DNA from 3 places in the Paraburkholderia sp. IMGN_8 genome. Region 1 is predicted to be linked to each of the others. Evidence: predicted binding sites of a transcription regulator. Region 1 holds the regulator's gene; each other region holds the start of a gene.

Evidence for each region. The regulator LexA, encoded in region 1, represses DNA repair genes until DNA is damaged. The targets are predictions, from matches to a motif close to ACTGTATNNNNATACAGT.
Region 2: a site for LexA is predicted at 1,377-1,394, ahead of imuA (translesion DNA synthesis-associated protein ImuA). Genes of this name have one in related genera too.
Region 3: a site for LexA is predicted at 2,218-2,235, ahead of WN982_RS05200 (ATP-dependent helicase). Genes of this name have one in related genera too.

Annotation. Positions count from the first base shown of each region.
Region 1 covers NZ_CP150900.1:2,725,284-2,729,648, reverse strand. Annotated here, with positions in the region: gene WN982_RS12580 (universal stress protein) at 1-408, shown strand, start outside; gene WN982_RS12575 (DUF2939 domain-containing protein) at 441-1,094, opposite strand; gene WN982_RS12570 (hypothetical protein) at 1,249-1,593, opposite strand; gene lexA (transcriptional repressor LexA) at 1,667-2,317, opposite strand; gene WN982_RS12560 (sulfate ABC transporter substrate-binding protein) at 2,633-3,673, shown strand; gene cysT (sulfate ABC transporter permease subunit CysT) at 3,812-4,365, shown strand, end outside.
Region 2 covers NZ_CP150900.1:3,239,346-3,243,710, forward strand. Annotated here, with positions in the region: gene WN982_RS14825 (DNA polymerase Y family protein) at 1-567, opposite strand, end outside; gene imuA (translesion DNA synthesis-associated protein ImuA) at 467-1,306, opposite strand; rRNA gene rrf (5S ribosomal RNA) at 1,695-1,807, opposite strand; rRNA gene WN982_RS14840 (23S ribosomal RNA) at 2,014-4,365, opposite strand, start outside.
Region 3 covers NZ_CP150900.1:1,076,668-1,081,032, reverse strand. Annotated here, with positions in the region: gene WN982_RS05200 (ATP-dependent helicase) at 32-2,161, opposite strand; gene WN982_RS05195 (hypothetical protein) at 2,475-2,933, opposite strand; gene WN982_RS05190 (RNA-binding S4 domain-containing protein) at 3,240-3,458, shown strand; gene WN982_RS05185 (MATE family efflux transporter) at 3,686-4,365, shown strand, end outside.

The DNA of each region.
Region 1 (4,365 bases):
GCGCTGCGTTGTGGCGCCGATCTGGCGCTGGACCTGAAGGCGGAAACACATCTGTTGTCGGTAGTCGACATGCGTTCAAGCATTGCACAAAGCGCGGGCCTGCTCACCGACGTGGCCTGCGGCAGCTTCGAGAAGACTGCTCGCGACATCCTGCAGGAAGGGGTGGACTGGCTCACCGAGCGCGGCGTCAGCGCGCAAGGGCATTTCGCGTTCGGTCATCCCATCGACGAGATTGCCAATCTCGCCAACGAACTGCACGTCGACCTGGTGGTGGTCGGCCACCGTTGCCGCACTGGCCTGTCACGCTGGTGGATGGGCGCGGGGAATACGCCGCTGCTCGACCGGGTCTCCTGCAGCATTCTGGTGGCGTGTTCGTCCGCGCAGGAACAGCAGCAAGCGGCGGCTTGACGCCAACAACCTGAACCGCGTCGGCCGAACGATCAGTCGTTCAGGTCGACCGCGGCCAGCTTCCATGTGAACAAACCTTCGCGCCGCAAGATCGCGGCGTAGCGCGCGTCGCCCGCGCCGTGCTGATACCTGACGACGAATTCGTTGATGCCGCGATAGCCCGCCGTGGTTTGCGGCGGTTGCGGCGGTGTGGCGTTGTTGGTCGCGCTGTTAGCCGTGCTCTTGGCCGTATTGCTCTCGGCAGAGCGTGCAGGCGCGGCTCCGCCAGGGGCGTTTTCCGCGGCAGGCAGTGCAGGCGGCCGTTCGCCTGGTTCGCCACGCGGCGGCATGCCGTTCAGCAATGCAGCAACGCCGTCCGATGTCGCATACGCGTCCACCAGCGGACCGATCAGCGCAACGCCGATCATCGCGCCGATCGCGGCGAATGGGTTGCCGGTGCCATGTGCGTCGAGCCGGCGTGTCAGCAAACCGGTGACCTGCTGTTTCAGGCTCTCGCGCAGCGCCGGAAAGTCGACATACTGATTGACGGTTTCCGCATCGCGCGCGTCCGCCGCGCGTTTTAGATTGTTCAGCGCGATATACGGCGACGCATAGCCGTATCCCAGCACGGCCACCGCCGCAATCACAATCAGAACAACGATCAGCGGCCGTGCGGCGCTGCGTTTGGTGCGTGTCGAAACTGCCATCGAGTGGGGCTCTCTTTCAAGGGTGGTCTAACGTGGACCGCGGCCACACGAAAACGATCCCGCGCGATGCAATATCTGAAGAGGAGCGAGCGGGGCAACTGACGAGCAACCGCGGGCCAACCGCAGGGCAACAACGCTCGTGCCCCACACTGCATTACTCGAACACCGCGCCGTGCATATTGGCTTCTTCAGCGATGCAGCGATCGATCATTCGGCACACGGCGTCTACCGTGCCGACCATGATCAGCCGCGATGGCCCGTGATAGACCCGCACCGGCGCGCGTCGCGCCGGCTCGGCCGCATTCAGCCCCGAATTCAACGACACGCGAGCGAAAGCCGGCAACGACGACGGCAAGCTCGACTCATGCGATGCGGGTTCGTCGAATAGCGATGGAGAACTGGCCGTGGACGCCTCGATCAGCGAACAGGGCACCAGCTTGCGCAGATGGCGCAAACGACCGAACTGGCGAAAAGGCAGCAGGTGGGCAAGGCGTTCCATGAGTCTCTCCAGGCGATTCAACGTAGAGGCAGCGACGCGTCGGCGTCGGGCAAGCGTTGGTAGAAGCAGGCGCTCAGAATTCGCCGGGGCGGATCAGCCCAACAGCGATGCCTTCCAGCGCGAAATCCGCACTGCCGGTCTGAACGAAGATGTTTTCGTAGTCGGGGTTCTCGGCGATCAGCTCGATGCCGTTCGGCCGGCGCTTCAAGCGCTTGACCGTCACGTCGTCGCCCAGGCGCGCGATGATGATCTGGCCGTCTTTCGCTTCGCTTTTCTTTTGCACCGCCAGCAGGTCGCCGTCGAAGATGCCGGCGTCGCGCATCGACAGGCCGCGAACTTTCAGCAGGTAGTCCGGCTTGCTCGAGAACAGCGCCGGGTCGCACGCATAGTGCTGCGAGATATGTTCCTGCGCGAGGATCGGGCTGCCGGCCGCGACCCGGCCGATCAGCGGCAGCGACAGTTGCATGATGCTGGCGTGCGGCAGCGTGAACTGATGCGGTGAATCTTCGGGGCCCGCCAGCAGACGAATGCCGCGCGACGCACCCGCCGCGAGTTCGATCACACCCTTGCGGGCGAGAGCCCGCAGGTGTTCTTCGGCCGAGTTGGCCGAACTGAAGCCCAGCTCGGCGGCGATTTCCGCGCGGGTGGGAGGGAAGCCGGTGCGTTCGATGGCCCGGCGAATCAGATCGAAAACCTGCTGCTGTCGTGCGGTGAGTTTGGTCATGGCGCCACTGTATGTATGAACAGGTGACTGTATTTTTATACAGTATTCGGCGCAATTCAAGCTTTACTTTAAGTTCGTCTGCTGGGGTGGCGTTCCAGCGTCGCAAAAGGACGTTGCGACACCCGTTTTCGTGCCTCAACGCCTTATCCAGCCGTCATTACCACTTTTGCGTATTAAAAAATGAAGAAACATTATTTTTAATGATGAAAGCCCTTCGATAGACTGGCCTCCGAGTTGGCGCTCATGTGCACGTGACCGCGACGCAAAACAACACCACACGCTGTTTCAGCGGACTACAACGCGGAGAAAGTTGGCATGAACCATCGGGGCACGGGGCTGGCAGGCAAGACCAGAAAACTCATCGCGGTGCTCGCGTTCGGCGCGGCAACCGCTGTCGGCGCGATGGCGCAGGCGCACGCCGCCGACACGACGCTGCTGAACGTGTCGTACGACCCGACGCGCGAACTGTACCAGGACGTCAACCAGGCATTCGGCAAGGAGTGGAAGGCGAAGACGGGCGAGTCGGTCACCTTCAAGCAGTCGCACGGCGGCTCGGGCGCTCAGGCGCGTTCGGTGCTCGACGGTCTGCAAGCGGACGTCGTGACGCTGGCGCTGGCCTACGACATCGACGCGCTGGCCAATAAGGGTTTGCTGGACAAGGGTTGGCAAAAGCGTTTGCCGGATAACGCGTCGCCGTACACGTCGACGATCGTGTTCCTCGTGCGCAAGGGCAACCCGAAGCACATCAAGGACTGGGACGATCTGACCAGGCCGGGCGTGTCGATCGTTACGCCGAATCCGAAGACTTCAGGCGGCGCGCGCTGGAACTATCTGGCTGCATGGGCATACGCCGAACATCAGCCGGGCGGCAACGACCAGAAGGCCAGGGAATTCGTCGGCAAGCTCTATAAGAATGCCGGCGTACTGGATTCGGGCGCACGCGGCGCGACTACCAGCTTCGTGCAACGCGGCATCGGCGACGTGCTGATCGCGTGGGAAAACGAAGCGTTCCTGTCGCTGAAGGAATTCGGTCCGGACAAGTTTGAGATCGTCGTGCCGTCGGTAAGCATTCTGGCCGAGCCGCCGGTTTCAGTGGTGGACAAGGTGGTCGACAAGCACGGCACGCGCAAGCTGGCCGAAGCGTATCTGAACTTCCTGTATAGCGAGCGGGGTCAGGAAATCGCCGCGAAGAACTTCTACCGTCCGCGTTCGAACAAGGTGCCGGCCGAGCTAACCGCAAAGTTTCCGAAGCTGAAGCTGTACACGGTGGATGACTCGTTCGGCGGTTGGGCGAATGCGCAGAAGACGCACTTTGCAGACGGTGGCGTGTTCGATTCGATTTACCAGCCGCAGTAAGACTGTCGATGCCTGAACCGGCATAGGCGGACAGACGCGGTAACCACTCGCCAAAAAAGCGCGCCCGGCTGGCGCGCTTTTTTGGCAAGCCAGAAGACAAAAAAAGCCGCAAGCATCAACCCTGAAAGAGTATCCAGCATGACGACGTTGACCTTCCGAAAACCGAGCGCCTTGCCCGGTTTTGGCCTGACACTCGGCATCACGGTGGCTTATTTGAGCCTCGTGGTGCTGATTCCGCTTGCGGCTACTTTTCTCAAGACGGCGACGCTCGACTGGAGTCAGTTCGTGCGCGCGGTGAGTTCGCCGCGCGTGCTCGCGTCGTACCGGCTGACGTTTTTCTCGGCGCTTGGCGGCGCATTGATCAACGCGGTGTTCGGCTTCCTGGTGGCGTGGGTGCTGGTGCGCTACACGTTCCCGTTCAAACGGCTCGTCGACGCGGTGGTCGATCTGCCGTTCGCGCTGCCGACATCCGTGGCCGGTATTTCGCTTGCCGCGGTGTACGCGGGCAACGGCTGGATCGGGCAGTTTCTCGAACCGCTCGGCATCAAGGTCGCTTTTACGCCGGCCGGCGTGCTGATCGCGTTGACCTTCATCGGTTTGCCGTTCGTCGTGCGGACCGTGCAACCGGTGCTCGAAGAGTTCGAGCGCGAGCAGGAAGAAGCCGCCGCGTGCCTCGGCGCGTCGCGTTGGCT
Region 2 (4,365 bases), 510 kb from region 1:
CTCCTTCACTACATGCCAACGATGTCCCTGCCGATTGGCGCGCGCTTGCGCCAGCAGCCACGCGCCCCACGCGGTCGGCGCACAAGCGATGCGCGTCGTATAGCCGAATTCAGCCGCCGTGGCGGATACTCTCGACAACAACACTCGCAAACCGCCGAATAATCTCAAACCGGAGCCCACTTCCAGCAGCAACGTGTGTGCGTGGGCGAGCGACACTTTCGGTGTGTACATCAGCAATGCAAGCGCCATCGCTTCGAATGCCTGAGTTTCACGGGTGGTATCTGCGGCAAGCATTTTGAGACCTGGTGCCAACGCCAATGCATACGAGCGCGAATGACCGGCATGCACGCCGGCACGCAATGCGTCGAAATCGGGCAACAGAATGTGTGCGTGATCGGCCAGCGCATAGCACTGCCCACCGCCGACATCGTCGCCGACGGGAAGTTGGCTTGCGTCGTCGCCCGGCTCAGGCCGATTCGACCTGGCGGGCAAACCATCCGGAAGCGGCATGAGAGGCTTCACTGCTTCCAGCGACAAGAGTGGCAATGTGACTGCGATCCACAACATGATTGATCTCTCGTCCTTGATTGCTACCGCCCCGGTTCTCCGGCAACACGACGTCTTGTAACGGCAAAATGAGACGCAGAGGCGCTGCTAGCGGCGGGCCGCGACGCTTGAAGATATCGATCGAGATGCCGATCTCTTGCAACCATTGACGACGGTTGATCGTCTGCGCATTGGCCGGCAAAAGTGGCTCGCAGATCATCCGCAATGGCGCCGGCGAAGATTGCGTAGCGGCTTCAACAGGGCGGATCAAAAATGCCAGCGATGCTGACTCCTGAGCTGCCACTTGCAGACGCCGAACCTTATCGGCGCGCGCATTCGGTAGCCACACCAGTACCGCGCCGATGCCATCCTGTTTCAATGCTTGAGCCGCGGCCCATAGAGACTGGTCTTCACCCGAGCGCACCCATAAGACTCGCCCGACATCGACACCCCAAGCCCTCAGTGCCGCGGCACATGGCTGATAAGGCGGTGCTACGAGTATGACGTGCCGTTCGGCTTGCGTCGTAAGATGCCGAAGCGTGTGAGCGAGCAGGCGCACCTCGCCCACTCCGCCATGTTCGATCAGTAGCTCCGTCAGGCCGCCGGCCGACCAGCCTTGTCCCGGCAGCAGTTGATCCAGCGCGGCGTAGCCGCTGGAAATTACTCGCGAGTCCGCCTCGGCAAGCTCATTCCCCTGCCACACCTGACGCCGCAATTGCGGCGACAGCGCGGTCGCCGCAAACTGAATTGCTGCTGCCATAGACACGCTCTTTCAATGAGTAATGCTCCGCTCCACCCGGCATCGGGCAAGCATCAAGCGGCAAGTTTTCACTGTATATTTATACAGTATTTTGAGAAGGATGTTAAGACAGAACGACGCTGCGCGGTGCGTACAGAGGGACATTTAGGGTTGGCGATGAAGCTCACGCTGCTTGTCGTTTGCAGGTTTTATGCGGCGCAGCGATTGCTGTTTTTGGGGCCGCGGCTACGCATGGGGAAAGCCAGATTTGGCTGCTGTGGAGGGGCTCGGGGATGCTATACCGCGGTGTATGCACGCGGCAATGGAGGGCTTTTTTGCGTTGCGGTTTTCGGGCCGTAAACGCAGAAACCCCACCGTTTCGGGGTGGGGTTTCTGGTGCTGCAGGGGAGCCTGACGATTACCTACTTTCACACGGGAATCCGCACTATCATCGGCGTGGAGTCGTTTCACGGTCCTGTTCGGGATGGGAAGGGGTGGGACCGACTCGCTATGGTCATCAGGCATGACTTGTTGCCGTACTGCCCTGGGGCAATACAGCCAATCTGGAAGAAGTAGCTGAGAGGATGCCTCTCGGTAATGCGTTGGGCTGTGCTGTTTCTGGCACAACACTGATCTCAACCTGGGTGTTCTGGAGACCCTGCGCGTGGCGCAGGGTGGGGCATCCATAAGTGCCAAAGCACTAACGGCTGCCGGCACACACCTGTTATAGGATCAAGCCTTACGGGCAATTAGTATCAGTTAGCTTAACGCATTACTGCGCTTCCACACCTGACCTATCAACGTCCTGGTCTTGAACGACCCTTCAAGGGGCTCGAAGCCCCGGGGATATCTCATCTTAAGGCGAGTTTCCCGCTTAGATGCTTTCAGCGGTTATCTCTTCCGAACATAGCTACCCGGCGATGCCACTGGCGTGACAACCGGTACACCAGAGGTTCGTCCACTCCGGTCCTCTCGTACTAGGAGCAGCCCCCTTCAAATATCCAGCGCCCACGGCAGATAGGGACCAAACTGTCTCACGACGTTTTAAACCCAGCTCACGTACCTCTTTAAATGGCGAACAGCCATACCCTTGGGACCGGCTACAGCCCCAGGATGAGATGAGCCGACATCGAGGTGCCAAACACCGCCGTCGATATGAACTCTTGGGCGGTATCAGCCTGTTATCCCCAGAGTACCTTTTATCCGTTGAGCGATGGCCCTTCCATACAGAACCACCGGATCACTATGACCTGCTTTCGCACCTGCTCGACTTGTCGGTCTCGCAGTTAAGCACGCTTATGCCATTGCACTATCAGCACGATTTCCGACCGTACCTAGCGTACCTTCGTACTCCTCCGTTACACTTTGGGAGGAGACCGCCCCAGTCAAACTGCCTACCATGCACTGTCCCCGACCCGGATCACGGGCCAAGGTTAGAACCTCAAACAAACCAGGGTGGTATTTCAAGGACGGCTCCACGCAGACTGGCGTCCACGCTTCACAGCCTCCCACCTATCCTACACAGACCGGTTCAAAGTCCAATGCAAAGCTACAGTAAAGGTTCATGGGGTCTTTCCGTCTAGCCGCGGGGAGATTGCATCATCACAAACACTTCAACTTCGCTGAGTCTCGGGAGGAGACAGTGTGGCCATCGTTACGCCATTCGTGCAGGTCGGAACTTACCCGACAAGGAATTTCGCTACCTTAGGACCGTTATAGTTACGGCCGCCGTTTACCGGGACTTCAATCAAGAGCTTGCACCCCATCATTTAATCTTCCGGCACCGGGCAGGCGTCACACCCTATACGTCCACTTTCGTGTTTGCAGAGTGCTGTGTTTTTATTAAACAGTCGCAGCCACCAGTTTATTGCAACCCCTTCACCCTTCTGGCGCAGGCCAGTCAAGCTACAGGGGCGTACCTTATCCCGAAGTTACGGTACCAATTTGCCGAGTTCCTTCTCCCGAGTTCTCTCAAGCGCCTTAGAATACTCATCTCGCCCACCTGTGTCGGTTTGCGGTACGGTCTTGTTAAACTGAAGCTTAGAGGCTTTTCTTGGAACCACTTCCAGTTGCTTCGTGACCTGGATCACTCGTCCCATGCCCTTGAATTGCGCGCCCGGATTTGCCAAAGCGCCTTCTCCAACACAGGAACCGGGACTTCCAACACCCGGACAACCTTCCGCGATCCGTCCCCCCATCGCATTTAACAATGGTGCAGGAATATTAACCTGCTTCCCATCAGCTACGCATTTCTGCCTCGCCTTAGGGGCCGACTCACCCTACGCCGATGAACGTTGCGTAGGAAACCTTGGGCTTACGGCGAGGGGGCCTTTCACCCCCTTTATCGCTACTCATGTCAGCATTCGCACTTCCGATACCTCCAGCGCACTTTTCAATGCACCTTCGCAGGCTTACGGAACGCTCTCCTACCATGCACATTACTGTGCATCCGCAGCTTCGGTATATTGCTTAGCCCCGTTACATCTTCCGCGCAGGACGACTCGATCAGTGAGCTATTACGCTTTCTTTAAAGGATGGCTGCTTCTAAGCCAACCTCCTGACTGTTTTAGCCTTCCCACTTCGTTTCCCACTTAGCAATATTTGGGGACCTTAGCTGGCGGTCTGGGTTGTTTCCCTCTTGACACCGGACGTTAGCACCCGATGTCTGTCTCCCGTGATTGCACTCTTCGGTATTCGGAGTTTGCTATGGCGTAGTAATCCGCAATGGACCCCACAACCATGACAGTGCTCTACCCCCGAAGGTGATACACGAGGCACTACCTAAATAGTTTTCGGAGAGAACCAGCTATTTCCAGGTTTGTTTAGCCTTTCACCCCTATCCACAGCTCATCCCCTAACTTTTCAACGTTAGTGGGTTCGGACCTCCAGTACGTGTTACCGCACCTTCATCCTGGCCATGGATAGATCACCTGGTTTCGGGTCTACACCCAGCGACTGAACGCCCTGTTCGGACTCGCTTTCGCTACGCCTGCCCTAATCGGTTAAGCTTGCCACTGAATGTAAGTCGCTGACCCATTATACAAAAGGTACGCCGTCACCCCTTGCGAGGCTCCGACTGT
Region 3 (4,365 bases), 1.6 Mb from region 1:
AACGTGCGGCTTCGAACGCCGCCGAACCGCGTCAGTCCCACATCTTCCTGAGTTTCGCCCCAATCTCGATCTTCGCCTGCGCAGCCGCGGCCAGCCCCGCCGCTGTCGGCGCGCTCGGCACCGGCACACGCGGCCATGCGTAGGCGTCGAACAGCGGCATCAAATGCGCCGGAATAAAGCGTGTACGCGATGCCCACACATGACGGTCACCCATATGCGTCTGGTTGTGCACGTAAAAACGCTGCGGCACGACGATATGCAGGTCTTCCTTCGCGCGCGTCATCGCCACGTATAACAGGCGACGCTCCTCGTCGATTTCCTCTTCGCTGCCGGTGCCGAGATCGGACGGAATGCAACCGTCGACGCCGTTCAGCACGAACACGTTGCGCCACTCCTGCCCCTTCGCCGAATGGATTGTCGACAGGATCAGGTAGTCCTCGTCGATCAGCGGCACGCCGGATTCGTCGCTGGTGGCATCGGGCGGATCGAGCGTCAATTCGGTCAGAAAGCGTTCGCGCGACGGGTACGTGCCCGCGATGCTTTCCATCTGCAACACGTCCGCGTGACGGATCGCCGCGTCCTCGTGGTTGCGCTCGAGATGCGGCTCGTACCAGCGCCGCACCATGTCGAACTCGGCCGGCCAGGGTGTCTGCCGACCGTACACGCTCGACATGAGCTTCACGAACGAATGCCAGTCTTCCTGCGCGCGAGCGGGCGGCGCGAACGCAGCCAGCGCACCGCCGGCGGTATCCACCGGATTGCCGGCGCCGGCGCGCGCGACAACCTCGTCGAGCACCTTCGCCGCAGTGGCCGGCCCGACGCCCGGCAGCAATTGCACGACGCGAAAACCAGCGACGCGGTCGCGCGGATTCTCCGCCCAGCGCAGCACCGCCAGCACATCCTTGACGTGCACCGAATCGAGAAACTTCAGGCCGCCGAATTTCACGAACGGAATATTACGCCGGGTCAGTTCGATTTCGAGCGCGGCGCTGTGATGCGCGGCACGAAACAGCACCGCCTGCGTCTTGAGCTTCATGCCCTGCTCGCGCGCTTCGAGCACCTGTTCGACGATGTAGCGGGCCTGATCCGCTTCGTCGGCGACCGTCACCAGACGCGGGCGCTGAGCCGAGGCCTTGTCGGTCCAAAGATTCTTCGTGTAGCGCTCGCTGGCGAGTTCGATCACCGCGTTCGACGCCGCCAGAATCGGCCCGGTCGAACGGTAATTGCGCTCGAGCGTGACCTGTTTGGCGGGCGGATTGAAGTGCGCGGGGAAATCGAGAATGTTGCGTACCGTCGCGCCGCGAAACGAATAGATCGACTGGGCGTCGTCGCCGACCACCGTCAGCCCGCGGCCATCGGGCTTCAAGGCGAGCAGGATCGACGCCTGCAAGCGGTTGGTGTCCTGATACTCGTCGACCAGCACGTGATCGAAGCGCGCCGACAGATCCGCCGCGATCGACGGCTCGGCGGCCATATGCGACCAGTAGAGCAGCAAATCGTCGTAGTCGAGCACGCTCTGCTTCTGCTTGGCATCGACGTAGGCGGCGAACAGCATGCGCAGATCGGCTTCCCACTCCCGGCACCAGGCAAACGCGTGGTTGAGCACGTCGCTGAGCGACGCGCCGGTGTTCACGACGCGCGAGTAGATCGCGAAGCACGTGCCCTTCGCCGGGAAGCGCCGCTCTTTCGCCGACAAGCCGAGTTCGTGGCGCACGAGATTCATCAGGTCGGCTGAATCCTCGCGGTCGTTGATCGTGAAGGCCGGCGCGAGGCCGATCAGATCCGCGTACTCGCGCAACAGCCGCGCGCCGACGCTGTGAAAGGTGCCGGACCACGTCAGCCCCTGCGCCAGCGCGGCGCGCGTGCCAAGCGCCGCACCGGCGATGCGCGTAACGCGGCGGGTCATTTCGAGCGCGGCGCGGCGTGAGAACGTCAGCAGGAGGATGCGGCGCGGATCGGCGCCCTTGACCACCAGATTGGCGACCCGGTGCGCCAGCGTATTGGTCTTGCCCGAGCCCGCGCCCGCTATCACCAGCAACGCGCCCGGCGGCTCGTTGGGCGTGCCGGCGCCGTACTCGACTGCTTCGCGTTGCGCGTCGTTGAGCTTGGCCAGCCAGGCGGCGGCATCGAACGGCGGCGGGGATTCGGCGACGGTGGGCACAGTGGATTGGGCGCAGGTGTGGTGGCGTGAAACCAGTTAAAGAACAGGCGACGCATACTGTATATCCATACAACCCAGGCCGGCAAGCGACCCTTTTTTTGCGGCTACTCCTCGGCCGCGGCGCCGCGCTAGAACGCAAGGGACGGCGCAAAAAAATGGCCCGGGCGCGGGCGCGCACCGGACCATTTTTTGCAGCGAGGGTACAAGACGCTCGCCCCCTTCGACTGATGCCTATCGCTTCTGCGGCGCAAGCGTCTTCTTGAGGCGCGGCGCCAGACCGTCAGAGCCTCAGCACAGCGTGCCTGGCGCTTCGTTAGTGCTTCACATCTGCGCCGTTATCCTGATCGGCTGCCTGGCCTTGCATGTTCATCTTCATTTCGTTGTTGGCGGCCTGCTTGTCCGCCTTCTGGTTGATCTTGGCATTACGCACCTGTTGGTTGTATTGCGACCTGGCAGCCTTTTGCTGTTCCTTCAGCTCGGCCTTCGACGACTTCTTCTGCGCCCGGTATTCGGCATTAGCCTGCGCATCGGCGTCGCGCTTCTGAACCAGCGGATCGGTCGAACCCGGCGCCGTCACACGGGTGGGCGCCGGCGTTGCCGGCTGCACGCCCTGCGCGGCAGGCGCTGCGGGCGCGAGATCGGCGCCTTGGGTCTGGACCTGTGCCTGGCCGGACATGCCGGCGGCCGGTTGCGCGGCGGTTTGCGCGACAGCGGCGGTCGCGGCAAAGGCAGTGAGGGCGGTACCGATCAGGAGCGTACGAATCTGGGTCATGATTATTCCTCTCTAAGGTTGTCAGGACACGGGCGTCGTGTCTGGCGTGACGCGTCGATGCATGCCTCGCCCGGTCTGCTGGCCACTGGAAAAATGCGGGAAAAATCCAGCAGGTTTTTCTACAGACCTGCCCTTTCAGAGTGAAGTTCGTGAAAAACACCCAGTGTTACGGAACGTTTCATTTTCTGACAGGTGCATAACATCTGCTTGCAATTGCCTGCGCGCGACTGGATGTGCGCATGGACTTCGATCCAGGGCAAGCTTCTGGCTTATGATGCGAACCCTTTGCCTGAAGGCGCAAACGCCATGCCCAACCTCGATTTCACACTGACCGGCGACTACGTCGAACTGCACAGTCTCCTGAAGATAACGGGCCTTGCGGACAGCGGCGGCTCGGCAAAAATGATGGTCGCGGATGGCGCGGTGACCGTCGACGGCCGGGTCGAAACGCGTAAAACCTGCAAAATTCGCGCGGGTCAGGTGGTGCTGCTCGGCGATACGCGGATCGCGGTGCACGAAGCTTGATGCGTGGGGAGCGCGGCACCCCGAGAATCCGGAGTCCGCGTGCGCACCAAAATCGTGCCTGCTCCATCGACATTGCCGCGCTCAGGCAATAAGCTGTGGGTTTCGACAGACAAACAGTTAGCTGACAGCGACCCTGCGCGCCCGGTGACCATCCCGTGTGGCGCCGCGGTCATCGCCCCGGTCGCGCTCACCGTCGGTCCGTCGCCACTTCCGCCGTTAAGCGCTCAATGAATCAATCCGGCTTCTCCCGGGTGGCCGCCCGGCCGCCGACCCTGACCCGTCACGCCGCCGACACCGCCCGTCTCGCCGCACCGCTCGCCATCGCACAGCTCTCGCAAATGGCGATGGGCGTGACCGACACGATCCTGCTCGGCTCGCTCGGTCCCGACGCGCTCGCCGCCGGCGGCCTCGGCGCCAACCTCTTCTTTGTCGTGGTCACACTGCTGCAAGGCGTGCTGACCTCGGTCAGCGTGAGCGTGTCGCACGCGCGCGGCGCGCAGGACGAGGGCCGCGTACCGCATATCTACTGGACCGGCTTCGTACTGTCGGTGCTGTTGTCGGTGCCGGCGTTCTTCCTGCTGTCGTTCGCCAAGCCGATCCTGCTGGCGTTCGGCGAGCCCGCGCTGCTCGCGCACAACGTCGGCGAATACGCGGCGGTCCTGCGCTGGGGCTCGCTCGGCAGTCTGATCGGCGTCGGCTTGATGCGCTCGTTCCTGCCTGCGATCGGCGCGGCCAGGCGGCTGCTGGGGGTGTCGCTCGCGAGCGTATTCGTGAACGGCTTTCTCAACTACGGGCTGATCCACGGCGCCTATGGCCTGCCGCGCCTCGGCTTTCTTGGCTCGGCGGCGGCCACCACGATCACGGTCTGGCTGAGCGCGCTGGTGTTGATGGCGCTGCTGCATCTGCG